DNA from 4 places in the Anoxybacillus sp. UARK-01 genome. Region 4 is predicted to be linked to each of the others. Evidence: a T-box and tRNA genes for the amino acid it is inferred to sense, from the RefSeq annotation. Region 4 holds a T-box; the other regions hold tRNA genes.
The links. A T-box is a leader RNA that pairs with one kind of tRNA and senses whether it is charged. The one in region 4 lies ahead of B6A27_RS10940 (valine--tRNA ligase), so its partner is inferred to be a tRNA-Val.

Region 1 (7,813 bases), 260 kb from region 4:
CGGGGATAACAGGCTTATCTCCCCCAAGAGTCCACATCGACGGGGAGGTTTGGCACCTCGATGTCGGCTCATCGCATCCTGGGGCTGTAGTCGGTCCCAAGGGTTGGGCTGTTCGCCCATTAAAGCGGTACGCGAGCTGGGTTCAGAACGTCGTGAGACAGTTCGGTCCCTATCCGTCGCGGGCGCAGGAAATTTGAGAGGAGCTGTCCTTAGTACGAGAGGACCGGGATGGACGCACCGCTGGTGTACCAGTTGTCCTGCCAAGGGCACCGCTGGGTAGCTATGTGCGGAAGGGATAAGCGCTGAAAGCATCTAAGCGTGAAGCCCCCCTCAAGATGAGATTTCCCATTGCATAAGCAAGTAAGATCCCTCGAAGATGACGAGGTAGATAGGTCCGAGGTGGAAGCGTGGCGACACGTGCAGCTGACGGATACTAATCGATCGAGGACTTAACCAATACGAAAAGGGGAGCAAGACATCAAGAAAAGCACCGCCTATCCTTTCTTCTCTGATCTGTTATCTAGTTTTGAAAGAACAAAAAGTTCTTGACATGGGCGAAATGCTCGTTATAATAATACTTGTCTGTTTGAAATAATAAGCCTAGTGATGATGGCGGAGAGGTCACACCCGTTCCCATCCCGAACACGGAAGTTAAGCTCTCCAGCGCCGATGGTAGTTGGGGCTAACGCCCCTGCAAGAGCAGGACGTTGCTAGGCTTTATATTAAACATATTCCGCAATCGCTCAGCGACGAGCATTTCCTCTCTGAGCAAACAGCGAGTTGCCTCGACGCATTGTGCTTCTTCGAATGTCTTGAAGAGGAAGAGGCAGTAGAAAAATACGAATAATGATTCGTTAGTTTTTGTGTTTATCCACTATTCCGCAATAGCTCAGCGGTAGAGCAACCGGCTGTTAACCGGTAGGTCGTAGGTTCGAATCCTACTTGCGGAGCCATTTTGGAGAGCTGTCCGAGTGGTCGAAGGAGCACGATTGGAAATCGTGTAGACGTTAACAGCGTCTCAAGGGTTCGAATCCCTTGCTCTCCGCCACTATTTCATGTAATGGCCCGTTGGTCAAGTGGTTAAGACACCGCCCTTTCACGGCGGTAACACGGGTTCGAATCCCGTACGGGTCACTTTTAGGAGGATTAGCTCAGCTGGGAGAGCACTTGCCTTACAAGCAAGGGGTCGGCGGTTCGATCCCGTCATCCTCCACCATACATACTATTGATTGAAAAAAATATAATTTTGTCATCGCGGGGTGGAGCAGCCTGGTAGCTCGTCGGGCTCATAACCCGAAGGTCGCAGGTTCAAATCCTGCCCCCGCAACCAAATAAAACGGTTGGTCCCGTAGTGTAGTGGTTAACATGCCTGCCTGTCACGCAGGAGATCGCGGGTTCGAGTCCCGTCGGGACCGCCATAAAATATGTATGGCTCGGTAGCTCAGTCGGTAGAGCAAAGGACTGAAAATCCTTGTGTCGGCGGTTCGATTCCGTCCCGAGCCACCATTTATTTTATCCAACGCATCTTATGAATGCCGGCTTAGCTCAATTGGTAGAGACGAGCGGAGCATCGGTGAAATGACTGCGAGTTGCCTCGACGCATTGGACATCTTGAAATGTCTTGAAGAGGAAGAGGCACAGAACATGTGCTTTTATGGTTAGTTCTATAGATAAAGCCGGCTTAGCTCAATTGGTAGAGCAACTGACTTGTAATCAGTAGGTTGCGGGTTCAAGTCCTGCAGCCGGCATCGATTTATTAAAGTAATGGCGGCTATGGCGAAGTGGTTAACGCACCAGATTGTGGCTCTGGCATTCGTGGGTTCGATTCCCACTAGTCGCCCCATACATATTATCCCAAGACATTTGTGATAAAAGATTTGATAGTCGCGCGGATGTAGTTTAATGGTAAAACCTCAGCCACGAGCGATACATCATTGAATAGGCGACGAGTTGCCTCGACGCACAAAGCATCTTAGAATGAACTGGTAGAGGAAGAGGCATGGTATATCGGGACACTAGAAATTTGTAATAAAAAATTTGATAATTATGCGGGTGTAGTTTAGTGGTAAAACCTCAGCCTTCCAAGCTGATGTCGTGGGTTCGATTCCCATCACCCGCTTGTATACGGGCCTATAGCTCAGCTGGTTAGAGCGCACGCCTGATAAGCGTGAGGTCGGTGGTTCAAGTCCACTTAGGCCCATCTTTCTTTTTGTAAAGCGTTTTCTTTGCATAAAGTTTGGTGACATGTGCTGCCTATCTATAGGTGTTCTGTGAATTTCTTCTATAACATTGGTCAGTTAGCTTTTGTTTTCATCTACTATTCCGCAATCGCTCAGCGACGAGCATTTCTCCTCTGAGCAAACAGCGAGTTGCCTCGACGCATTGTACTTCTTCGAATGTCTTGAAGAGGAAGAGGCAGTAGAAAAATACGAATAATGATTCGTTAGTTTTTGTGTTTATCCACTATTCCGCAATAGCTCAGCGGTAGAGCAACCGGCTGTTAACCGGTAGGTCGTAGGTTCGAATCCTACTTGCGGAGCCATTGGAGAAGTACCCAAGTGGCTGAAGGGGACGGTTTGCTAAACCGTTAGGTCGCGTTTTTGCGGCGCGCGGGTTCAAATCCCGCCTTCTCCGCCACTGCTGAATGCAAGGCCCGTTGGTCAAGTGGTTAAGACACCGCCCTTTCACGGCGGTAACACGGGTTCGAATCCCGTACGGGTCATAAGTAAAAAGCACTGTGCTAAAGCATAGTGTTTTTTACTTTATATAAAATCATTTAAAGATAAAACGAGTGTCATCTTCAAAACACACGGGAGAAGAGATGATGCTCGATCACCGACCGTGGAAAAACGGTATAACTCTATTATGTTAACATAATAAGTTACATCATACGCCTCAAAAATATTCGTTCCTCCAATTATTTAGAGAGCAACATTTATAAAAAAACTTGATCTATATAATATTGTGCACTTCTGTTTTTGATTATTCCGAATTTTTAACTTGACAAAATGTCAAATGTAAATGAATAATAAATACAAAGAAAGGCCGACCATAAAAACAGAAAGGTCGGCATAATTTTTCTACTCATGTTCATATTCCCTAAACTCAAAATGATTCGTTAGGGCTACTCGGCTTTTTTGGTGCTTTGTTTTTTTGGCGAAGAAATTTTTCTCCGTACTCTCCATGATCATGAAAGTAAGCATGTTCAATTTGAATCGTGGAATGTTTAATTCTATATTTCCTTTCCAGCATTTCATTAATGGCTAAAATAACACAGAATGGCTGAATGTGTTCATTGATAAATACGTGAGCAGTTAAGGAATAATGGTCGGAAGAAATCGCCCAAATGTGCATGTCATGTACATCTTCTACCCCTTTAATACCGCTAATGTCAGAGCGTATTTGCTCAAGATCAAACTGCGATGGAACAGAATCCATAAGAATAAAGTACGATTCGCGGATGATTTTTGCTCCTCCTGTAAAAATAATTCCTCCTATAATCATACTAATCAATGGATCTATTAAGGCAAATTCCGTGAAATAGATGATAATAGCTGAAGCGATAACTCCGATTGAACTCAAAAGATCGCCGATAAAATGCCATAAAGCGCTTTTCACATTTAAATTTTCCTCTTCTTTTGTGCTTCTGCTAAGGACGATTGTTAAGATAAGATTAACGATCAGCCCAATTGTAGCAATTGTAAGCATCAGCTGAAAATGAACAGGCTCAGGATGAATGAACCGTCGAATTCCTTCGATAAAGATGCCAATAGCGATCATTGCAAGTGCCAATCCGTTTAAAAAGGAAGCAATAATCTCAAATCGCAAATATCCAAACGTAAATGTTTTATTGGGCTGCCGCGATGCGAGATACAGAGCAACCATACTCAAAATGAGCGCCAGCACATCTGAGGCCATATGAGCTGAATCAGAAAGAAGTGCAAGCGAATTAGATAAAACTCCGCCAATGACTTCAACAAGGGCAAAAAACAGCGTTAGGAAAAGGGTAATCCATAATGTTCGTTTTGATTTGTTTTGTTCTTTGACATGAGGCAGGTGATGATAGTCAGAGTAACTCATAGTACACCCCTTTTTTAGAATAATTATCATTAGATATTTATTATAAATTATATGCCGCAAACAAGCAATTTGCAAATCATAGCTTTGTACCATTTTTGAAAGCTTCTTATCTTAATCTTTTGTTCATAATATAGCCGCTTGTTCTCCGAGAGTGGCAAATGCCTTATTGTGTCCATCCTATAAGAGAAAGGGCATATAGCTGGAAATTGCGCGAGATAAGGGAATGTTTATCAGTCAATCATAATAAATATAGCTTGAAGATTGAGCAAAGCGACTCTAGAAAAGAATATGACGAATGTGTGCACAGAGGTTTGTAGCCTATCTTTCATCACATAAACGCGTGGCAAAGCAACAAAGTGTTCGCGAATCTAATGGTTTAGCCTGAAAAATAATATTGTTTGGACATCCAATGATTGAACAAGCAAAAGCAGGGGAAAAAGAGAATCCCTTCATCCTCTTTTTGTATGAAATTTCCTGGTGAGAATTGTCACAAAATATAAACACATTTTATCAAGGAATTTATAAATCAATGTCGAATCTAATTAAATAAATACTAATGGATAAGCCAATAAGTGAAGCAGTGTATGGCGTTGGACAATGGAAAAAAGAAGATGTTGGTTCAGAAGAAAAAACAAACTGCTTCATCTTTCATTTAACATGGAGCAATTAGGATCGTAATGAAATATTGGCAAAATAAAAAAACTATAGTGAAAGGATGAGATGCTCGTTGATAGCAACAAATCCCACAGATTTTGAGGTTCATTTGTTTCATGAAGGAAGCTTATATAAAAGCTATAAAATGTTTGGCGCTCATATCGTAAGAAATGAAGGGGTGGTTGGAACAAGATTTAGTGTATGGGCTCCTCATGCGCGTGCTGTGCGACTTGTAGGAAGCTTTAACAACTGGAACGGGAAAGATCACCCGCTTACCAAAATAAACGATCAAGGCGTATGGACCATATTTATCCCTGAAAATTTAGAGGGACACTTATATAAATATGAAATTGTTACAGAAAATGAGCAAGTACTACTTAAAGCGGATCCATATGCATTTTATTCCGAACTTCGTCCTCGTACGGCCTCTATTGTATATTCATTAGATGGATATCATTGGAATGATAAAGCGTGGCAGCGAAAGAAACGCCGCAAACCAGCTTACGATCAACCGTTATTCATTTATGAAGTTCATTTAGGTTCATGGAAAAAGAAGGAAGATGGAAGCTTTTACTCCTATCAAGAGCTAGCAGAAGAACTAATCCCTTATGTAGTGCAAAATGGGTTTACTCACATTGAACTGCTTCCCTTAATTGAGCATCCGCTCGATCGCTCATGGGGATATCAAGGAACAGGATATTATTCCGCTACAAGCCGCTATGGAACTCCACATGATTTCATGTTTTTTATTGATCAGTGCCATCAAGCTGGAATAGGAGTGATTTTAGACTGGGTCCCTGGTCATTTTTGTAAAGATGCACATGGCCTATACATGTTTGATGGAGCCCCAACATATGAATATGTCAATATACAGGATCGTGAGAATCCGGTGTGGGGAACAGCCAATTTTGATCTAGGGAAGCCTGAGGTTCGAAGCTTTCTCATCTCGAATGCATTATTTTGGATGGAGTATTTCCATATTGACGGCTTTCGCGTTGATGCAGTAGCTAATATGCTTTATTGGCCCAACAGTCATGTCCTTCATAAAAACCACTACGCCGTGGAATTTTTGCAGAAACTAAATGAAGCTGTCTTTTCCTATGATCCTTCATTGTTAATGATTGCTGAAGATTCTACAGATTGGCCGAAGGTGACTGCGCCGACTTATGAAGGAGGCTTAGGATTTAATTATAAATGGAATATGGGCTGGATGAACGACATTCTGACCTATATGGAGGCGGCTCCCGAACATCGTAAATATCTGCATCATAAAGTTACTTTTTCTTTGCTATACGCATACTCAGAAAATTTTATTTTGCCATTTTCACATGATGAGGTAGTGCACGGAAAAAAATCATTATTAAATAAAATGCCTGGCGAATATGAGCAGAAATTTGCGCAACTGCGATTATTATATGGGTATTTAGCTACTCATCCAGGAAAAAAATTATTGTTTATGGGAGGGGAATTCGGTCAATTTGATGAATGGAAGGATTTGGATCAACTTGATTGGATGTTATTTGATTTTGAGATGCATAGAAAAATGAGTGTGTATGTGAAAGACTTAATAAAGTTTTACAAACGTCATAAGCCTCTTTATGAGCTGGATCATTCGCCAGAAGGGTTCGAATGGATTGATGTGCATAACGCTGAACAGAGCATCTTTTCGTTTGTTCGCAAAAGCAATAAAGAGAATGATATATTAGTTGTCGTTTGTAACTTTACTGGAACGGCATACCATGATTACAAGGTAGGCGTTCCGCTGCTTGCCACGTATAAGGAAGCTTTTAACAGCGACGCTTCCCTATATGGAGGATGTGGTTATATTAATAAAAAACCGATGACTGCTCTCGAAGAGCCGTTTCATGGAAAACCATACCACATCGAAATGACTATCCCACCTTTTGGAATTTCTGTGTTGCGCCCAATGAAAAAACGAGGGGAGAGAAGTGTAGATGGTGAAGAAAAGATGCGTCGCCATGTTGTTGGCCGGCGGACAAGGTAGTCGATTAAATTCATTGACCAAACAGCTAGCCAAACCAGCCGTTCCGTTTGGAGGAAAATATCGAATCATTGATTTTACGCTAAGCAACTGCTCCAATTCCGGTATTGATACGGTAGGAATATTGACTCAATATCAGCCGCTTCTTCTACACTCATATATTGGTATTGGCAGCGCTTGGGATTTAGATCGAAGAAATGGAGGAGTGACCGTTTTACCCCCGTATTCTGAATCATCTGGGGTAAAATGGTATGAAGGAACAGCGCACGCCATTTATCAAAACATGAACTATATTGAGCAGTATGATCCGGAATATGTGTTGATTCTTTCAGGTGACCACATTTATAAGATGAATTACGCCAAAATGCTGGATTATCATATCGCCAAAAATGCGGATGTGACGATTTCTGTTATTGAAGTGCCTTGGGCCGAAGCGAGCCGATTTGGGATCATGAACACAGACAAAGAAATGCGGATTGTAGAGTTTGAAGAAAAACCGTCTGCCCCAAAAAACAACCTCGCTTCGATGGGAATTTATATTTTTAATTGGAGTGTTTTAAAGGAATACTTGCAAATCGACAATGAAAATCCGAGTTCAAGTCATGACTTTGGCAAAGATGTGATTCCGCTATTATTGAAAGAAAAGAAACGGCTTATGGCTTATCCATTTAAAGGATATTGGAAGGATGTCGGAACAGTGAAAAGCCTGTGGGAGGCAAATATGGATTTATTAGATCCAGAATGTGAATTAAATTTGTTTGATCAATCATGGAAGATCTATTCCGTTAATCCAAATCAACCTCCTCAGTATATCTCTCCAGATGCAATAGTGATTAACTCGCTGGTGAATGAAGGATGCATTATTGAGGGAACCATTGACCATTCCGTTGTTTTTCAGGGAGTTTATGTTCAAAAGGGAGCGATTGTGAGAGACTGTGTCATTATGCCGGATGTAGTGATTGGTGAAAATGCCTATATTGAAAGAGCCATTGTACCGTCAGAGCTTGAGATCCCGCCGGGAATGGTCATTCGCCCGTCTGCATTTGATGATGAGATTTTTCTTGTTACACAAGAATG
Region 2 (7,813 bases), on a different contig from region 4:
CCTTATAAAACCCAAGATTGCTCATCACGGTCGATACGACTGTTTGATGCTTTAAACGTCCTTGTTCTTTTAAAAATTTTGCGCAAATGTACATAATTTGATCGCCATCCACGACATTCCCATGCTCATCAATCGCAATTAAACGATCTCCATCTCCATCAAACGCCAGCCCAACATCTGCTTCTTTCTCTCTCACAAATTCAGCCAGCGCCTCTGGATGCGTAGAACCAACCCCGTCATTAATATTAATGCCGTTCGGCGAAGCTCCCATCGTCAATACATCTGCCTCCAAATCTGCAAAAAGATGGGTTGCTAATGAAGAAGTGGCTCCATGCGCGCAGTCAAGCGCAATACGAAGCCCGGAAAAATCCTCATCGACTGTTTGCTTTAAATACTGCAAGTATTTTTGTCCACCTTCAAAATAATCGTTAACTTGACCTAACTCTTTTCCTGTCGGTCTAGGCAGTGTATCCTCGGCACTGTCCAACAGTTGCTCAATTTCTTGTTCCTGCTCATCTGAAAGCTTAAATCCATCGGGCCCAAAAAACTTAATTCCATTATCTTGAACTGGATTGTGCGACGCGGAGATCATAATTCCCGCTTGAGCGCCCAATGCTTTTGTCAAATAGGCCACTCCTGGTGTTGAAATGACGCCGAGACGCATAACTTCTGCACCGATTGAAAGCAATCCGGCAACAAGCGCCCCTTCAAGCATATGTCCTGAGATGCGTGTATCACGGCCAATTAACACCTTTGGCCGCTCTTTATCTTTTGTTAAGATATAGCCGCCGCAGCGTCCTATTTTAAACGCTAATTCTGGTGTCAGCTCACTATTCGCCACTCCGCGTACACCATCAGTGCCAAAATATTTACCCATTATGCATATCTCCCCTTTATCTCATGATCGCTGGATGATTCGTATCTTTGCTTTATTTTTAGGCAAATTCCATTTAATATTTTCTGGCCCATTAACCTCTACCTCTACGTCGTGTTCACCGGCTCCTAATTCATTGGCATTGACATAAAGCTGGATATCATCTGGCTGAATGTGATCCAGCACACTCGCCGCACCTTGCAGCTGGACATCCATCGTCCCATTTTCCGGATCAATAAACTGCGCGGTATATTGATCGCTCAATCCCAATATATCAATAGGCAGAGAAGAAAGGGTTTTTTCTTCCTCCTGCTGGACTTGTATATTCACTTTTACTTTTTGAGGATCTACATTTTTAACTCCCTGAGGTAAAGGAACTTTCACTTCTAAAGTTGTATTTTTTGTAATTTCATCTAAATTAATGGTGAGGCCATCAATAAATTCAATGGGATCAATGACCTCTTTGGGACCGAAAATCGTCACTTCATTTGGCACGGTTTCAATTTTAACAATACTGAGGCCCTTTTTTAAAGTTCCTGTTTGATTAATTCTGAGCGGAACCGACTTGCTTGGACTCTTAATTGGTACAGTGATATCGACAATCGAAGGATTAATATCGACATCTAGCACCCGTCCGTCACGGTCGTAAGCGATCACTCGAGATTCCTGACGCAAAATATCTGCAGCTCCGGATAAATCTACTCTTGCCTTGACAAGCGCTATTCGATCAACTAAATCCTTCGCCCCCGTAATGGTCACTGTATCCGGTTTGACGATAGGCTGCTCGGTAGTATACCCATCCGCCATTTTATTTTTATGAATAAAATCGACATCGACCGAAAATTCTTTAGAAACCTTCTCTTGAATGGTGACCTTCGCCGTCGCTGGCTGAATAGCGACCGTCAGCTTATCAGAGATATTTTTATATTTAAACGGAACGGTGTAAGTGCCAAGCTCCAAATTCGTTAAATCCACATATACTTCAAAATTCCGCTGCAATACGGTCGGCTTTAAAATACTTGCCGGTCCTTCCAATGTCACGTTCACAAATTTCGGAACACCTGAAACCACTAAATTTTCTTCATCATAATACGTAACGACAGGAACATTTGTAACCGTTTCGATATCCGTCTGTCCCACCGAATTGCGCGTAGCCCCTGATTTCATCTCCTTTTCCTCGATATTGACGAACATATACAGCATGATCGCCAATAACAGAGCAAAAGCTTTCATAAACCAGTGATTATTCATTAATTTATCCACTTTTCTTCCCCCTCCATTGCCAACGAGATGAGGAAGTAGTCTTCGTTGTCCGTACTAACTCCTTCGTGAGCAGTTCACGAAATTGCTCTGGAGTCAAATCTCGATGCAGTTCCCCGTTTTTTGTAACCGATACAGCCCCCGTTTCTTCGGACACAACAATGGTCACGCTATCGGTCACCTCACTGATGCCCAAGGCAGCGCGGTGCCGGGTTCCTAACTCTTTTGAAATAAAAGGGCTTTCTGATAAAGGTAAGTAGCATCCCGCCGCTGCCACTTGATTTTTCTGGACAATGACAGCTCCATCATGCAGCGGTGTATTCGGGATAAAAATATTAATTAACAGTTCGGAGGAGATTTGCGCATTCAGTGGAATTCCTGTTTCAATGTAGTCGCCCATGCCTGTTTCCCGCTCAACGGATATTAAGGCCCCGATGCGGCGTTTTGCCATATACTCTGTTGCCTTAATAATCGCTTCAACCACTTTCGTTTTCCCTTCTTCTTCTGGTACGCTGCTTCGCGAAAATATCCTTCCGCGCCCTAATTGTTCAAGCGCTCGTCTTAACTCTGGCTGGAAAATAATGATGATCGCCAAAAATCCCCATGTCAACGCTTGATCCATCAACCATTGCAATGTGCTAAAGCCTAAAAAGTTGCTGGCCATTCGCACAAGTATAATCAAAATAATCCCGTTCAAAAGCTGAACCGCTTTTGTTCCGCGAATAATCATGATCAATTTGTAAAAAACGTACCATACAAGAAGAATATCAACAATTTTGCTTAGATAACTTAACACCGGGAGCTCTCCAAAAGGCATTCTCACACTTCCTTTATCATTCTAATTCCTATTTATTTTTTTATGTAAACAACTCCTTTATTATATCACATGACGAAAAAAGCCATCAAAAGAGATGGCCTTCACTCAAGCATAGCTTTCACTGCGTTTTTTATATTATACCAAATCCAATCAAACATCTCATTAATTTCTTCCACATCTCCAGTTACTTGTCCAGCGGAGGCTAAATATTTTTCACCATGAATGACGGTCACGTCCCCATTTACTTTTCCCTCAATCTTGATGCTTCCATTTCGCACGACGATATCGCCGTCTACCGTTTCTCCTTTTGGAACAATCACCGTATGATCATGAATAATCACGTTTTCCCTAGTAGAAACGGAAAATTGCTGCTCTTTGTTCCACGTTGTAAAAAGGCTTCCCACAGTTAAAGCAGCAAATAAAGAAGCAGCTGTCAAAACGGGATGATTTTTCAGCCATCTTCCTGCACGGACTCGTTGTTTTTCTTTCGGCAGCTTTGCCATCACATTTGCCGTAAAATCCGCCGGCGGAGCAAGAGGCGAAGCATATTGAATAAACGCTACCGTCTTTTTCAGACTATTGAAATGCTGAGAACACGCAGAGCAATGTTGTAAGTGTTCTCGTAGCCTCTTCTCATCATCCGGAGCAATATCGCCATCTAAATAATCATGCATCCACTCTATGATTTGATCCGGACATTTCATGTTTGTTCACCTCTCATAAATAGCCTAAATGCTTTCTTAATGCTTCTCTTCCCCGATGAATCCTCGTTTTGACGGTTCCTATAGGCAGATCAAGAATTTCACTAATCTCCTGTAACGATAAATCATTCATATATTTTAAGACAATAACGCTTCGGTATTTTTCAGGTAGCTTTTCAATCGCCCTTTGAACCGTCTCTTGAAGCTCTAGGCTTTCGACTGTTTCTTCCGGAGAAGCATCATTCGAAGGCAGTTGAGAATATAGCGTTAAACCGTCTGTTCCGCTTACTTCTTCATCCAAATACATATCCGGCTTTTTTTTGCGCAATTTATCGATGGATAAATTCGTCGCAATGCGATAAAGCCATGAAGAAAATTTCATTGCTGGGTTATACGTATGGATGTTGACATACGCCCGAATAAAAGCTTCTTGGGCAGCATCCTCCGCTTCATGACGATTCCCAAGCATTCGATAGCATAGCCGATAGACCTTGTCTTTGTAAAGCTCGACAATCTCGGCATAGGCATTTTGGTCTCCTTTTTGGATCGCTTTAATATGCTTTTTGACAAACATCTCCATAATCAATAATACCCCCGCTCATGCGGCTATTAATTGTATACGTTCGTAAAACAAAAAAAGTTTCTCTTTTGGACGCACTATCTATTTTAACATATTTACAAAAAAAAACAGCAGACGGATTTTTCCGTCTGCATCTCTCGTCTTGACTACACTAGTTTTTCTCCAAACAGCGATCCCATGAGCGCAACGGCGACAGATGCTGTTTTATTTCTCTCATCTAAAATTGGGTTTACTTCTACAAATTCAGCGGAAGTAATCAATTGTGCTTCAGCCAGCATTTCCATAGCTAAATGGCTTTCACGATACGTCAGACCGCCGATAACAGGAGTACCTACTCCCGGAGCATCATGTGGATCTAAACCATCTAAATCTAACGATAAATGGACGCCATCTGTCCGCTCTTTTAAATAAGCAATCGTTTCCTCCATTACTTTCGTCATGCCCAAACGATCCACTTCATGCATTGTATATACTCTAATTCCCTTTTCGCGAATAAATTGCTTTTCGCCTTCATCAAGCGCCCTTGCACCAATCAATACAATATTTTCTGGCTTTACCTTCGGGCTATATCCGCCAATGGCGGTTAGAGCCTGATGGCCGAATCCAAGGCTGGCCGCAAGCGGCATCCCATGAATGTTACCCGATGGAGAGGTTTCAGCTGTGTTTAAATCACCATGGGCATCGTACCAAATAACCCCTAAATTTTTATAATGTTTTGCGACACCTGCTAAGGTGCCAATAGCAATGCTATGATCGCCGCCTAATACAAGCGGAAAATGTCCTTTTTTAATTACTTCATCAACGGCTTGAGCAAGCTTTTCATTTGCTTCAGCAACCGCTTTCAAATTTCGCAAATTTGATTTGATTCCTTCCTCATCTATTCGTTCAGGTTTGCCGATTGAAATATCCCCCAAGTCTTCAATGTCATAGCTGAGGCGTTCGAGTCTTTCTACAACGCCAGCATATCGGATCGCGCTGGGTCCCATATCTACTCCGCGCCGAGTCTGTCCTAAATCCATTGGAACACCAATGATTGAGATTTTTTTCATGCTGTCTCTCTCCTTCATCCTTATTCTATTTATTATTGTATCTAATAACTGAACGTTGACTCAACTTGACACTTTTTTGAATATTTATTCGATTATTAATAAGAAAAACGCCCGCCGATCGGCGAAGATGGCACAAGCCATGTTGAGGAAGGCTCGAACCAAGCTTGATCTTGCGCGGATGCTCAATAAAGTGATTCAACCTGCCGTCGCTGGGCCTTTACTTTTTAAAAAAATAAAAACTCCTTAAATCGACGAGATTTAAGGAGTTTTTATGATGGAGCCTATCGGGATCGAACCGATGACCTCCTGCGTGCAAAGCAGGCGCTCTCCCAGCTGAGCTAAGGCCCCACGTTAAAAGGATTCATGTTGATAAGCGGAAGACGGGACTCGAACCCGCGACCCCCACCTTGGCAAGGTGGTGTTCTACCACTGAACTACTTCCGCAATAAAAAAATGAGCCATGGAGGACTCGAACCTCCGACCCTCTGATTAAAAGTCAGATGCTCTACCTGCTGAGCTAATGGCTCATTAAGAAAACAATGGCTGGGCTAGCTGGATTCGAACCAGCGCATCACGGAGTCAAAGTCCGTTGCCTTACCGCTTGGCTATAGCCCAATATGTTGATGAAACGTCAAATTTCATAAAGCTTTTTGGAACAAATGATCGAGCACTCAACAATACAAAAAGCTATTCCATCAAATCGAAATAACTTCACGATCCATCATTAATGTATGAATGGTGGAGGGGGACGGATTCGAACCGCCGAACCCACAGGGAGCGGATTTACAGTCCGCCGCGTTTGGCCACTTCGCTACCCCTCCACGACCATCGTGGTGCCGGCTGCAGGACTTGAACCCGCAACCTACTGATTACAAGTCAGTTGCTCTACCAATTGAGCTAAGCCGGCATAATATATAGAAATCGAACCAGAAAAGGATAGGTTTTGTGCCTCTTCCTCTCCAAGACATTCCAAGATGTCCAATGCGTCGAGGCAACTCGTAATCATTTCACCGATGCTTCGCTCGTCTCTACCAATTGAGCTAAGCCGGCGTCACCTATACTAGTTTTCATTGAAATAATGATGGAGGATGACGGGATCGAACCGCCGACCCCTTGCTTGTAAGGCAAGTGCTCTCCCAGCTGAGCTAATCCTCCAAAACAAAAAAGAAAATGACCCGTACGGGATTCGAACCCGTGTTACCGCCGTGAAAGGGCGGTGTCTTAACCACTTGACCAACGGGCCAAAAATAATAACACAAGCTTCCAACCGGGCTTGAACCGGTGACCTCTTCCTTACCATGGAAGTGCTCTACCAACTGAGCTATGGAAGCATGGCTCCGCAAGTAGGATTCGAACCTACGACCTACCGGTTAACAGCCGGTTGCTCTACCGCTGAGCTATTGCGGAATAGCGGATAAACACAAAAACTAACGAATCATTATTCGTATTTTTCTACTGCCTCTTCCTCTTCAAGACATTCGAAGAAGCACAATGCGTCGAGGCAACTCGCTGTTTGCTCAGAGGAGAAATGCTCGTCGCTGAGCTATTGCGGAATATGTTTAATATAAAGCCTAGCAACGTCCTACTCTTGCAGGGGCGTTAGCCCCAACTACCATCGGCGCTGGAGAGCTTAACTTCCGTGTTCGGGATGGGAACGGGTGTGACCTCTCCGCCATCGTCACTAGGCTTGTTATTTCAAACAGACAAGTATTATTATAACGAGCATTTCGCCCATGTCAAGAACTTTTTGGTTCTTTCAAAACTAGATAACAGATCAGGGAAGAAAGGATAGGCGGTGCTTTTCTTGATGTCTTGCTCCACTTTTCGTATTGTCTAGTTCCGCAAGCTGCATCCTACGGTCGTTTCCGCTTCTTCTGTCCCAGTCTCCTGACTTGTCCGTCAGAAGCTTGAACGCCCTATGGATGCAAGCGAGCTTGCTCCCCTTTTCGTATTGGTTAAGTCCTCGATCGATTAGTATCCGTCAGCTGCACGTGTCGCCACGCTTCCACCTCGGACCTATCTACCTCGTCATCTTCGAGGGATCTTACTTGCTTATGCAATGGGAAATCTCATCTTGAGGGGGGCTTCACGCTTAGATGCTTTCAGCGCTTATCCCTTCCGCACATAGCTACCCAGCGGTGCCCTTGGCAGGACAACTGGTACACCAGCGGTGCGTCCATCCCGGTCCTCTCGTACTAAGGACAGCTCCTCTCAAATTTCCTGCGCCCGCGACGGATAGGGACCGAACTGTCTCACGACGTTCTGAACCCAGCTCGCGTACCGCTTTAATGGGCGAACAGCCCAACCCTTGGGACCGACTACAGCCCCAGGATGCGATGAGCCGACATCGAGGTGCCAAACCTCCCCGTCGATGTGGACTCTTGGGGGAGATAAGCCTGTTATCCCCGGGGTAGCTTTTATCCGTTGAGCGATGGCCCTTCCATGCGGAACCACCGGATCACTAAGCCCGACTTTCGTCCCTGCTCGACTTGTAGGTCTCGCAGTCAAGCTCCCTTCTGCCTTTACACTCTT
Region 3 (4,512 bases), on a different contig from region 4:
CCCACGTGTTACTCACCCGTCCGCCGCTAACCAAACAGAAGCAAGCTTCTATTCGGTCCGCTCGACTTGCATGTATTAGGCACGCCGCCAGCGTTCGTCCTGAGCCAGGATCAAACTCTCCAAAAGAAAGTTGATTGGCTATTATCTTATTTCGGTTGACCATACCGAAATTTTTCGATTAACGCTTCGTTTTGTTCAGTTTTCAAAGAACATTATTTGGAATGGAGCGGGTGATGGGAATCGAACCCACGACATCAGCTTGGAAGGCTGAGGTTTTACCACTAAACTACACCCGCATAATTATCAAATTTTTTATTACAAATTTCCAATACCCTAATATACCATGCCTCTTCCTCTACCAGCTTATTCTAAGATGCTTTGTGCGTCGAGGCAACTCGTCGCCTATTCAATGATGTATCGCTCGTGGCTGAGGTTTTACCACTAAACTACACCCGCATATTCGATTCAGATGGTCGGGAAGACAGGATTCGAACCTGCGACCCCATGGTCCCAAACCATGTGCTCTACCAAGCTGAGCTACTTCCCGCATGGCGCGCTCGAGAGGATTCGAACCCCTAACCTTCTGATCCGTAGTCAGATGCTCTATCCAATTGAGCTACGAGCGCAAAATATAGCTTTTTAATTATACCAAATTATCTTTTTAAAATCAAGCATGATTTTTATGCGGCCGAGAGGACTTGAACCTCCACGGGGTTGCCCCCACTAGGCCCTCAACCTAGCGCGTCTGCCATTCCGCCACGACCGCGCAAAACTTTATATGGTGCGGGTGGAGGGACTTGAACCCCCACGCCGTGAGGCGCCAGATCCTAAGTCTGGTGCGTCTGCCAATTCCGCCACACCCGCAAAAAGTGAGCCATGGAGGACTCGAACCTCCGACCCTCTGATTAAAAGTCAGATGCTCTACCTGCTGAGCTAATGGCTCATATGTAAACCTATAAACCAAATGGCTGGGCTAGCTGGATTCGAACCAGCGCATCACGGAGTCAAAGTCCGTTGCCTTACCGCTTGGCTATAGCCCATCAATTACTAATAACTTTCAGTCATGGCGGTCCCGACGGGACTCGAACCCGCGATCTCCTGCGTGACAGGCAGGCATGTTAACCACTACACTACGGGACCTTAATTTATTCGTCGACCAAAATGGAGGATGACGGGATCGAACCGCCGACCCCTTGCTTGTAAGGCAAGCGCTCTCCCAGCTGAGCTAATCCTCCTAAAGCGAGCAAAAAGGGAGGTGATGTCTTTAAACAATCCCCATCGCCTCCCGACATATAATAAACGATGACCCGTACGGGATTCGAACCCGTGTTACCGCCGTGAAAGGGCGGTGTCTTAACCACTTGACCAACGGGCCAGCACCATATATCAAAGTGGCGGAGAAGGCGGGATTTGAACCCGCGCGCCGCAAAAACGCGACCTAACGGTTTAGCAAACCGTCCCCTTCAGCCACTTGGGTACTTCTCCAATGGCTCCGCAAGTAGGATTCGAACCTACGACCTACCGGTTAACAGCCGGTTGCTCTACCGCTGAGCTATTGCGGAATAAACATAGCGCATCTCATGTAACGTCTTTTATTATAGCGATGGTTTTCTCTATTGTCAATGACTTTTTCGGATTCGTTTAGCTTCATCGCTTATCAGCGACGGCTTTTATAATTTAACATACAAATATTATAGATGTCAACACCATTTTTCCAAAATATTTTCGATCATTTTTAATCGGCCGGTACATTTTCCGCAAACATATCGTTGCAGGTCCATTCTTTTTTTTCTCTGATATGTCAAGCCACATTGCAAGCAAGCATACATATAAAACTTCCGCTGTGCTTGATGCTTTTGATGAGGCAGATGCCGACAATAGCGGGGCGCGCCTACTTGAAGAAGCAATTCTCGAAAGTCTCGATCCCGATGCCGGTATCCTTTTCCCTCTAAATGAAGATGATAATGGCATAACTCATGCTTAATAATCAAAATGAGCTCTTCTTCACCAAACGCTTCATAATATTTAGGATTCAGCTCAATATTGTGGGAATGCAATAAATATCGGCCGCCTGTCGTTCGTAAGCGCGGGTTAAACAAAGCTTGATGCTGAAATGGTTTGTTAAAACATTGCAAAGATATATTTTCAACCAGCTTCTGTAATTCATTTTGCTCCATTTTCTTTTCACCTTCTTTAGCACAGGACGACTTCTTAATACATAGATTATATACTACCTTTTTTCAAAATGGAGGTATTTCCTATGCCGACATGGTTAAAAAATCAAATGCGCCGAGCTTATTATGAGAAAAATCGCTATCAAATAAAATTATTAAACCAGTGCTGGTTTTTCTACCAAAAGAAAGAGGCTATTTCAAAAAAGCGTTAATACCACTTATTGATAAACTGGAGATGGTAACATTTGTATCAATATAGAGCTTATTTTGAACGGTGTCCAGACAACGCCGCTTCCCAGAACTATCAACGGAACTGAAAGCGGCGTTGTTCAGACTTCGTCAAGCGGATGCATGACGAAAAGCTAAATATATGGACTGGCTTTCTAATGGTGGAGTTCTCCCCCGTTGGAAGCTGGATTTCAAGCTTCCCTTATTTTGCGACAAAAACATAATGAAAGCTTTTCTATTGCTCCAATGGAAGCATCGATAACGAAATCCTCCCTTTGGAAACATCGACACTTTCCACCCAAACCTTGACCACTTCACCTACCGCTACTACGTCAAGCGGATGCTTTACATATCGCTTGCTTAGCTTAGAAATATGGACAAGCCCGTCTTGCTTTACTCCAATATCAACGAATGCCCCAAAATCGACAACATTGCGGACGGTTCCCTCCAGCTCCATTCCTTTTTGCAGATCTTCCATTTTTAAAATATCTTTTCGCAGTAACGGCTTAGGCAATTCATCACGTGGATCTCGCTCAGGACGGATTAAGGCATCGACAATATCCTTTAGTGTAAGCTCTCCGATACCAAGTGTTTCTGCTGTTTCCTTTATCGGAATGGACTGTAAAGCCCGGCGAAGAGCATCACTGCCGATATCATCTGCCGTAAATCCAATTCCTTGAAGCAATTTTTTTACCTCAGCATATCGTTCAGGATGAATAGGCGTTCTGTCTAATGGCTCATTCCCATCTACGATTCGCAGAAAACCGATACACTGCTCATACGTTTTGGCGCCAAGCCGTGGAATCGTTTTTAGCTCATTGCGGTTTTTGAACTTACCTTGTTCTTCTCTTCTTTTGACAATATTCTCAGAAACAGACTTAGATAGGCCTGATACATATTGCAAAAGAGAAACAGAAGCGGTATTGACATTTACTCCAACTTGGTTAACAACAGTCTCTACCACAAAGCCCAACGATTCTTCTAGTTTTTTTTGCGAAACATCGTGCTGATATTGGCCGACCCCGACCGATTTTGGGTCAATCTTTACAAGTTCGGCAAGAGGATCCTGAACACGCCGGGCAATGGAAACCGCGCTTCTTTCCTCTACTTGCAAATCAGGAAATTCTCTCCGCGCTAAATCCGAAGCAGAGTATACGCTTGCTCCTGCTTCATTAACAATTAAATAAAAAATCTCTTGTGGGAGCTGTTTCAACGTATCAGCTACAAATTGTTCTGTTTCCCTCGAGGCCGTCCCATTTCCAACCGCGACCATTTGTACACCATATTCCTGAATAATACGCAACATTTTTTCACGTGCTTCATCCATTTTCGATTGTGGAGGATGAGGATAGATCACATCAATCTTTAATAGCTTACCTGTTTCATCTACCACGGCCAGCTTGCAGCCTGTCCGATAGGCAGGATCCACTCCCAGTACTATTTTTCCTTTTAATGGAGGTTGAAGCAAAAGATTGCGCAAATTTTCTGCGAAAATGTGGATGGCTCTTTCCTCCGCTCGCTCTGTGAGTTCATTTCGTATATCCCGTTCAATGGACGGTTCAATCAAACGTTTATATCCATCTTCGATCGCTTCAATTATATAAAAAGCTGCTTTAGACTGTGCATTCACTATTGTTTGAGCTTTCATATACTCTATAATATCCGCAACAGGCGCCTGAATAGAAATGCGAAGCACATTTTCTTTTTCACCGCGATTTAACGCTAAAATTCGATGAGGAACAATTTTATGTACCGGTTCTTCGTACTGATAATACATTTCGTATACATTTTTTTCATCTTTCTCGACCTCTTTTGCAGTCGATACAATGATACCTTTGTTCCAAGTCTGTGTACGAATCCATTGGCGAATAGCAGCGTTATCAGAAATCTGTTCAGCGATAATATCCTTTGCTCCTTGAAGTGCGTCATCCACTGTGTACACTTCTTTTTCAGGATCCATGAATGCTGCTGCTTTTTCTTCTGGAAGCGGGCTCATGGGGCATGTAAACAGCCATTCTGCTAGAGGTTCAAGACCTTTTTCCTTTGCGATGGTCGCTTTCGTTCTTCTTTTTTGTCTGTACGGCCGGTACAAATCTTCTACTTCTTGCAG
Region 4 (7,813 bases):
TTCAAATTCGGTCGGCTCTCCAAGCTCCGTTTTTCCTAACTCTTCAGCAAGCGGTTCGATGGTTTGCGCAAGCTGAAGCAGCTCCGCATCGGAAATCGGCTGACCGTTCACACTTATCCGTTCGTTGAATTGTTCAACATAAGGAGACGTGAACGTTCCGACTGAATAGCCCGCTTCCTGTAAAATTTGTCGTAAATAGCAAAGCGTCGACCCTTTTCCGTTTGTTCCTGCAATATGAACAGCTTTTACCCGGCGTTCTGGATGGCCAAGCTTGTCCATCATCCATTCCATCCGCTTTAATCCTGGCTTAATTCCCAAGCGTAACCGTTGATGAATCCATTTGAGTGCCTCATCATATGTTTGGATCATGTTCTCTCCTCCTCACGGATTTTTTGCGGCAAGCAAAAGGAAGACGGAATCCTACGCATGGACCCGTCTTCATCATATATGACCGATTCAGCTATTGTCTATCCTCAGGTGTGTTGATGATCCAATAAAAGCCTATTGACATTGCTTAATTCCTAGCTTTTCTGCCATAGTCGACAAGCCATTCGTTGGGCGTGCATCATCAACACTTGTGGTCTATCCTTTTAATTCAGCAATGCGCGCCCGCACAGCATCGCGTTTTTCCATGTAGTCTTGTTCTTTTTTGCGTTCTTCCTCAATGACATGCGCCGGCGCTTTGGTGATGAAGCCTTCGTTGCTTAGTTTCTTCTGAACTCGTTCTACCTCTTTATCGAGCTTTTCAAGTTCTTTTTCTAAACGCTTTAATTCTTCTTCAATATTGATAAGGCCCTCAAGCGGCAAGCTGAGCTCTGCGCCGGTAACGACCGCTGTCATCGCTTTTTCAGCTGCAGCTATATCTGTACCAATCACCAGCTCGCTAGGATTGCAGAAGCGTTCAATGTAAGCGCGGTTTCGCTCAAGCGTTGCTTGAATAGCAGCATCCTTTGCTTTAATATGCAGTTTAATGGGCTTGCTTAACGGAGTATTCACTTCCGCGCGAATATTGCGCACGGCACGGATTATATCAACAAGCAGACGCATTTCTTCGGCCGCTTCACGATCTGTCCATTCAGAACGCACCTTTGGCCAAGATGCGACCGTAATGGATTTGCCTTCATGAGGCAAATGCTGCCAAATTTCCTCGGTAATGAACGGCATAAATGGATGCAGCAGGCGCATCGTTTGATCAAGTACATAGGCAAGCACCGAACGAGTAGTTTTTTTGGCCGCTTCATCAGCGCCATATAGGGGCAGTTTCGCCATTTCAATGTACCAGTCGCATAGATCGTCCCAAATAAAGTTATAAAGAACGCGTCCGACTTCGCCGAACTCATATTTTTCTACAAGCTTTGTAACCGTTTCAATCGTTTCATTTAAACAAGTTAAAATCCATTTATCAGCAACGGATTTTTCACCGTCCAAATCAATCTCTTCATACGTTAAACCATCCATATTCATCAGAGCGAAACGTGAAGCGTTCCATACTTTATTGGCAAAATTCCATGTTGCTTCTACCTTTTCCGTGCTGAAGCGTAGGTCTTGGCCCGGCGAGCTGCCTGTCGCTAAGAAATAACGCAGCGAATCAGCGCCATATTGGTCGATGACGTCCATCGGGTCCACGCCATTGCCGAGCGATTTACTCATTTTTCGTCCTTGAGCATCGCGTACCAAGCCATGGATCAATACATCTTTAAACGGACGAGTGCCGGTAAATTCAAGAGCTTGGAAAATCATGCGCGATACCCAGAAGAAAATGATGTCGTAGCCTGTTACAAGCACATCCGTTGGATAGTAGCGCTGATAATCACTTGACTCTTTATTTGGCCAGCCCATTGTTGAAAATGGCCACAATGCCGAGCTGAACCATGTATCTAATACATCTGGATCTTGTTCCCAGTTTTCAATATCTGCCGGCGGTTCATGATCCACATAGATGTCACCCGTTTCTTTGTGATACCAAGCTGGGATGCGATGTCCCCACCATAATTGCCGTGAAATACACCAATCGCGGATATTTTCCATCCAATGTAAATACGTTTTCTCAAATCGCTCTGGCACAAAGTTGACTTTGTCCTCTCTTTTTTGCCATTCAATCGCAGCTTCAGCAAGCGGCTTCATGTTCACGAACCATTGTGTTGATAAATACGGCTCGACAACAGCTCCGCTGCGCTCGCTATGGCCGACAGAATGCAAATGCTCTTCAATTTTAAATAAGACGCCTTGCTCTTGGAGATCCTTGACAATTTTCTTGCGGCATTCAAAACGGTCCAATCCTTTATACTGCATAGCGTGATCGTTCATTGTTCCGTCTTCGTTCATGACGAGAATGCGCGGCAGATTATGGCGATTGCCGATTTCAAAGTCGTTCGGATCATGTGCAGGAGTAATTTTGACAGCTCCAGAGCCAAACTCCATATCGACGTATTCATCGCCAATAATCGGGATTTCCCGACCGGTAATCGGCAGAATCACCGTTTTGCCAATTAAATGTTGATAGCGTTCATCTTCTGGATGCACGGCCACTGCTGTGTCACCAAGCATGGTTTCTGGACGCGTTGTCGCTACCTCAATATATCCTGAGCCGTCGGCGAGCGGATAGCGCATATGATAGAGCGCACCTTGCACGTCTTTGTAAATCACTTCAATATCTGATAAAGCGGTTTTTGTCACTGGATCCCAGTTGATAATATATTCTCCGCGATAAATCAACCCTTTTCGGTAAAGGGACACAAATACTTCACGCACCGCCTTTGATAACCCTTCATCTAAGGTAAAGCGCTCGCGTGTGTAATCAAGCCCAAGGCCTAATTTTGCCCATTGCGCACGAATATGGCTCGCATATTCCTCTTTCCACTTCCATGTTTCCTCCACAAATTTTTCTCTCCCTAAATCGTAACGAGAAAGTCCCTGATTGCGCAGCTTTTCTTCCACCTTTGCCTGCGTCGCAATACCTGCATGGTCCATTCCCGGAAGCCATAACACATCATAGCCCTGCATTCGCTTGATGCGTGTGATAATGTCTTGCAGCGTCGTATCCCACGCATGTCCTAAATGCAGTTTTCCTGTTACGTTCGGTGGCGGAATGACGATGGTAAACGGCTGCTTGTCTTCTCCGCCAGCCGCTTCAAAAAATTTGCCTTCAAGCCACCATTGATAGCGATTCGTTTCAACCGCTTTATGATCGTACTTCGTCGGCATCGTCAACTCTTTTGTATCCATCTGTTTATCCCTCCTAATGATGTTTCTGCAAAATAAAAAACTCCCTTCATCCGAAAAGGACGAAAGGAGATCTCTTTCGCGGTACCACCTTTTTTCCTAAGCAAACCAAAAAACGCTTAGGCACCTCAGGCATTAACGGCTGCAACCGGCTTCTTTTACTAAGCTAAGCACTGTTCAAAGAAGCAGCTCAAGGGCGACCTTCCAACGATAACGTCCTAGGAAATCTCGCAGCTATTGATTTCCCTCTCTGAAAGGGTTATTCGTTGTACTCTTCCCTGTCTTCGCTTTTCATCTGTTCACTATACATACTACCGAAAAACTAATTTCATCGTCAATCATCTTTTCCATCTTTTTATCGGTTTATTCTTATCTTTAATTTCCGGTGACAAAAAACGTTTGGTTTCATACTGTAATAGTAATGGCTGATAGAAAGGAGGGAACATCCATGAAAAGGTTTAATCCATATTCTTGGCCGCCATGGCTTCGGCAAATTCGCATCGTTTGTGTGCAAATCATTATTCCGATTACGATTTTTCAGGCGGTTCGAACGATTTTCTTGCCAACGACCTTCGATGTCATCTTATTGGCGATCTTCATCTTGCTGGCGATCGCTTTCCGGCTCGAGTGGATTTAGGGTTTGCTCTTCCCCCTTTTTTTCATTGATCTGGACAAGCCGCATCATGATATATTCTATTTGCTTCATTCTCCAATATTCCCGATGCAGCTGCACAACGCTATCGTATTCGCTCTTTTCCTGCTTTTGTTCTCCATATCGGGAAATCAATCGATAGAAATGAGACGGAGGAGCGGCGTGGCTCATAAAAAAAGCCCTCTCTTCCTCCTGAATCATCAATTGCCCTTCATATTCGCTGAATCCCTGAATCCAGCTCTCATCCATTGGCGGCGCGATCCGCACGTAATCTTGTAAAGATAGCCATACATCGGCAAGCGGCGAAGCCCAGCGCGCCCGTTCCCAGCTTAAAAAACACCGTTTTCCCTGATGATGGTTAGGAATATAATGAGATAACGCCGGCTTTCCATGGATGAAAGAAATCCGCCACTTTTTTTGTTCTTTTATTCTTTCATACCAAGTTTCGAGCTGCGTCTCCGCAAACCAGTATGCCTGCATCGTTTCATGAAAATACGTACAAAAGTGCAGCTGAAAGGGGGACATATACCACTCTTTCTCGCATTGCTCCGCATAAGCTTGCAAAAATGAGCGCTGCTTTTCCCATTCCTGCTTCTGTGCCTCGTAATATTTTTTCACTTCTTCTTGATTGATTGGAACCTCTTGCAGCGTCTGGCGATGCAGCCACGCAAGATCGCGAAAAAACGAAAGAAAGCGGTTCTCCTCACGCTTTTCCTCGCCAGATATCCACGGCATTAAATAATAATAGCGGCCGGCTTCTGCGACAAATGGCGCCCCATTTCTCGCGGCGTAAATGGGCACGATATGCGGTCCGTAAAACCGATACGCTTGCTTCACTGCCTGAAGGCTTTTTTGGCTTTTGATTTCCTTGAGCACAAAAACCCCTTCATTTGTATATATTTTTTTCACCTTTCCATCATTCACAATATGGGAAGGCTGCAAATGGTATTGTCTTAAAATGACATGGTCATCCAATCGCGTATTCAAAAAAATCCCCCTTTCCTTGCATTCGAAAAGAAATCTCCCACTTTTTCGCTGTGATAAGACGTGAAAGTGGGAGATTTTTAGGCTTACGGGCGGCTATTGGCCGGCACGGGGATATATAATAGCTGTCCTTCACGAAGCTCAGCTTCATAGTCAAGCTGGTTGGCCCTTAATATTTGTTGGATGCTTAAATCGTAACGCTGTGCAATCTTGTCCATCGAATCGCCTTGCTGAACAATGCAAATTTTTAGTCTTGAAAAATCTTCTGCTTGATCCTTTGAAAACAACTGTGTTAAATAGAGAGCATTTTCTTTTCTCTGTTTTTTTGTTTCTTCGCCCTCGACAGCTTGATGGTTTTCCTGATCCTTATGCTTGGATGCTCCAATTGATACTTTTGTTTCATGCTCTGGCGCTTCATTGTTTTCGTTGTTGGCGATCAACGGACCGTGATTTTCAAACTCCGGCTCTGTCTCTTCATTTTCTTCAGCTTGGTCGAAAATAGGATTCCAATGCTCGTTGTCTTGTTCAGCATTTTCATTACTCCATCCATGGTTTTCGAGATTCTCTTCGTTTTCCGCATGGATGCTGGATTCAAAGCGGCCATATTCATCTTCATATTCTTCATCATAAAGTTCCTTGCGCGCCACTGTTTCAAACGGCTCGAACCATGGTTCCCCATCTTCATCCTCGGCTTCATCATCCGTGTCTTCACTGATTCCGCTTATCGAAATATCCGCCATTAACGAGAGACGGCCATCTTGCCCTAAATCATAATCAAATGATTCAATCGTGACATAAACATCTTCCAAATTCACAATCCGGTTCTTCGGAATGGTAATATCGACAGGAAATCGATGAAACAGCTCCGTGATCCCATCTTCACGTGTTTCAATGTACTGAATAAACCGATGCGTACCAAAGTCGTATAATTCTACATCTTCTCCCTCTTCATCATCTGCCATACGATATTCTCCGCTAAGTTCAAGCGCTCCGCGAATGGTAATATAATGCTCGTATTCATCAACGGAAATGACCGGATCTAAAGACACTGAGAGAAACTCTTGGACTTCCTGTCCCTTTTTAAACCAGATCGCTTCCTCAAGCGAAAAGCGCAAATATGATTGATCCAAACGTACTCCTCCTTCCGTTTCTTTCGTCCAAACTTTTTTATAATGACATTATCAATTTATGAGCGTGAAAAAAAGAATATGAATAAAAAAATGGACTGTGCCTAACGAAAGTACACAGTCCATTTGTCTCCATTATCGTTTTTCCTTCAGCTTAGCAAACGCTTTTTCCGCTGCTTCAATCGTTTTTTCAATATCTTCATCCGTATGCGCAGTCGATAAGAACATGCCCTCAAATTGAGACGGTGGCAGGAATACGCCTTGCTCAGCCATTTCGCGGTAATAAGCAGCAAACATCTCAAGGTCGGAGGTTTTCGCTTTTTCATAATTCACGACTTTTTCATTTGTAAAGAAGAAGCCGATCATGGAACCAGCGCGATTGATCGCATGAGGAATATCATACGCTTCTGCCGCTTTTCGCAATCCTTCCTCTAAACGATCCGCTTTTTTCTTAAATTGTTCATATGTTTCTGGAGTGAGCTGAATTAATGTTTCATATCCAGCTGTCATCGCAAGCGGATTGCCCGATAACGTACCAGCCTGATAGATCGGACCGCTCGGAGCAATACGTTCCATGATCTCCGCTTTGCCGCCATATGCGCCAACCGGAAGACCGCCGCCGATGACTTTACCAAGACAGGTTAGATCCGGAATAATGCCAAAATAGCCTTGGGCACAGTGATAGTCAACACGAAAACCTGTCATTACCTCATCAAAAATAAGCAATGCCCCGTATTCATTCGTAATGTCCCGCAATCCTTGTAAAAACCCAGGCAGCGGCGGAACGACTCCCATATTTCCGGCAACCGGTTCAACAATGATCGCAGCAATGTCTTCACCAAATTGCTCGAAAGCATATTGGACACTTTCTAAATCATTATAAGGCACCGTGATGGTATTTTGCGCGACGGATTTCGGCACGCCCGGGCTGTCAGGTAAACCAAGTGTCGCTACTCCTGATCCGGCTTTGATTAATAACGAGTCGCCATGTCCATGATAACAGCCTTCAAATTTAAGAATTTTGTTTCGTCCTGTGTAACCACGAGCTAGACGCAACGCGCTCATCGTCGCTTCTGTTCCGGAATTGACCATGCGCACAATGTCTATCGATGGCACACGCTCGATCACAAGCTTTGCTAGCTCGTTTTCCATTAATGTTGGCGCGCCAAAACTTGTACCGTTTTCCGCTACTTTTTTCAGCGCTTCGACCACCCGTTCATTTGCATGTCCGAGAATAAGCGGTCCCCATGACAAAACATAGTCAATATATTCGTTTCCGTCGATATCATAAATCTTGGAGCCTTTTCCGTGCGCCATGAAAATCGGGTCCATGTTTACGGATCGAAAGGCGCGAACGGGGCTGTTCACCCCTCCGGGCAGCAGCTGCACCGCTTCTTGATAGGCTCGTTTTGAACGTTCGTAGCTTCTCATCTTTCCTCGCCCCCTATTCTTTGAGCCAGCGGGCTACATCTTTTGCGAAGTAAGTTAAAATTAAGTCAGCGCCGGCCCGCTTCATGCCAAGCAGCATTTCCAGCACAATTTGTTTTTCGTTCACCCAACCGTTTTGCGCCGCAGCTTTGATCATCGCGTACTCCCCGCTCACATTGTATGCCACAATCGGAAGGTGAAAACGGTTTTTCATATCGCGGATAATATCTAAATAGGCAAGAGCCGGTTTTACCATAATAAAATCGGCGCCTTCAGCCACATCGGACTCAGCTTCGCGAAACGCTTCAAGCCTGTTAGCTGGATCCATTTGATAGGTCTTGCGGTCTCCAAATTGCGGTGTGCTATTAGCGGCATCACGAAACGGTCCATAAAAAGCAGA

Region 1: it encodes a tRNA-Val, which carries the amino acid that the T-box ahead of B6A27_RS10940 (valine--tRNA ligase) is inferred to sense. The anticodon was not compared.
Region 2: it encodes a tRNA-Val, which carries the amino acid that the T-box ahead of B6A27_RS10940 (valine--tRNA ligase) is inferred to sense. The anticodon was not compared.
Region 3: it encodes a tRNA-Val, which carries the amino acid that the T-box ahead of B6A27_RS10940 (valine--tRNA ligase) is inferred to sense. The anticodon was not compared.

Annotation. Positions count from the first base shown of each region.
Region 1 covers NZ_NASY01000042.1:274-8,086, forward strand. The annotation lists partial or broken rRNA gene B6A27_RS09690 (23S ribosomal RNA) at 1-457, shown strand, start outside; rRNA gene rrf (5S ribosomal RNA) at 600-716, shown strand; tRNA gene B6A27_RS09700 (tRNA-Asn) at 879-953, shown strand; tRNA gene B6A27_RS09705 (tRNA-Ser) at 958-1,048, shown strand; tRNA gene B6A27_RS09710 (tRNA-Glu) at 1,063-1,134, shown strand; tRNA gene B6A27_RS09715 (tRNA-Val) at 1,141-1,216, shown strand; tRNA gene B6A27_RS09720 (tRNA-Met) at 1,254-1,330, shown strand; tRNA gene B6A27_RS09725 (tRNA-Asp) at 1,343-1,418, shown strand; tRNA gene B6A27_RS09730 (tRNA-Phe) at 1,431-1,506, shown strand; tRNA gene B6A27_RS09735 (tRNA-Thr) at 1,676-1,748, shown strand; tRNA gene B6A27_RS09740 (tRNA-His) at 1,768-1,843, shown strand; tRNA gene B6A27_RS09745 (tRNA-Gly) at 2,049-2,119, shown strand; tRNA gene B6A27_RS09750 (tRNA-Ile) at 2,127-2,200, shown strand; tRNA gene B6A27_RS09755 (tRNA-Asn) at 2,468-2,542, shown strand; tRNA gene B6A27_RS09760 (tRNA-Ser) at 2,545-2,637, shown strand; tRNA gene B6A27_RS09765 (tRNA-Glu) at 2,651-2,722, shown strand; gene B6A27_RS09770 (cation diffusion facilitator family transporter) at 3,106-4,080, opposite strand; gene glgB (1,4-alpha-glucan branching enzyme) at 4,796-6,739, shown strand; gene B6A27_RS09780 (glucose-1-phosphate adenylyltransferase) at 6,690-7,813, shown strand, end outside.
Region 2 covers NZ_NASY01000048.1:200-8,012, reverse strand. The annotation lists gene glmM (phosphoglucosamine mutase) at 1-877, opposite strand, end outside; gene B6A27_RS14780 (CdaR family protein) at 899-2,137, opposite strand; gene cdaA (diadenylate cyclase CdaA) at 2,130-2,951, opposite strand; gene rsiW (anti-sigma-W factor RsiW) at 3,053-3,655, opposite strand; gene sigW (RNA polymerase sigma factor SigW) at 3,669-4,232, opposite strand; gene rocF (arginase) at 4,379-5,281, opposite strand; tRNA gene B6A27_RS14755 (tRNA-Ala) at 5,557-5,629, opposite strand; tRNA gene B6A27_RS14750 (tRNA-Gly) at 5,654-5,725, opposite strand; tRNA gene B6A27_RS14745 (tRNA-Lys) at 5,736-5,808, opposite strand; tRNA gene B6A27_RS14740 (tRNA-Gln) at 5,822-5,896, opposite strand; tRNA gene B6A27_RS14735 (tRNA-Tyr) at 6,018-6,102, opposite strand; tRNA gene B6A27_RS14730 (tRNA-Thr) at 6,113-6,188, opposite strand; tRNA gene B6A27_RS14725 (tRNA-Val) at 6,364-6,436, opposite strand; tRNA gene B6A27_RS14720 (tRNA-Glu) at 6,453-6,524, opposite strand; tRNA gene B6A27_RS14715 (tRNA-Thr) at 6,540-6,612, opposite strand; tRNA gene B6A27_RS14710 (tRNA-Asn) at 6,614-6,688, opposite strand; rRNA gene rrf (5S ribosomal RNA) at 6,851-6,967, opposite strand; partial or broken rRNA gene B6A27_RS14700 (23S ribosomal RNA) at 7,233-7,813, opposite strand, start outside.
Region 3 covers NZ_NASY01000058.1:27,096-31,607, reverse strand. The annotation lists partial or broken rRNA gene B6A27_RS18225 (16S ribosomal RNA) at 1-126, opposite strand, end outside; tRNA gene B6A27_RS18220 (tRNA-Gly) at 223-296, opposite strand; tRNA gene B6A27_RS18215 (tRNA-Pro) at 471-547, opposite strand; tRNA gene B6A27_RS18210 (tRNA-Arg) at 550-626, opposite strand; tRNA gene B6A27_RS18205 (tRNA-Leu) at 684-766, opposite strand; tRNA gene B6A27_RS18200 (tRNA-Leu) at 780-864, opposite strand; tRNA gene B6A27_RS18195 (tRNA-Lys) at 871-943, opposite strand; tRNA gene B6A27_RS18190 (tRNA-Gln) at 966-1,040, opposite strand; tRNA gene B6A27_RS18185 (tRNA-Asp) at 1,065-1,140, opposite strand; tRNA gene B6A27_RS18180 (tRNA-Val) at 1,163-1,235, opposite strand; tRNA gene B6A27_RS18175 (tRNA-Glu) at 1,304-1,375, opposite strand; tRNA gene B6A27_RS18170 (tRNA-Ser) at 1,393-1,485, opposite strand; tRNA gene B6A27_RS18165 (tRNA-Asn) at 1,488-1,562, opposite strand; gene B6A27_RS18160 (SprT family protein) at 1,701-2,177, opposite strand; gene cmpA (cortex morphogenetic protein CmpA) at 2,261-2,386, shown strand; gene B6A27_RS18155 (Tex family protein) at 2,638-4,512, opposite strand, start outside.
Region 4 covers NZ_NASY01000042.1:255,596-263,408, reverse strand. The annotation lists gene B6A27_RS10945 (bifunctional folylpolyglutamate synthase/dihydrofolate synthase) at 1-369, opposite strand, end outside; gene B6A27_RS10940 (valine--tRNA ligase) at 583-3,225, opposite strand; T-box leader at 3,278-3,516, opposite strand; gene B6A27_RS10935 (hypothetical protein) at 3,671-3,859, shown strand; gene ysxE (spore coat protein YsxE) at 3,806-4,861, opposite strand; gene spoVID (stage VI sporulation protein D) at 4,945-5,988, opposite strand; gene hemL (glutamate-1-semialdehyde 2,1-aminomutase) at 6,121-7,416, opposite strand; gene hemB (porphobilinogen synthase) at 7,430-7,813, opposite strand, start outside.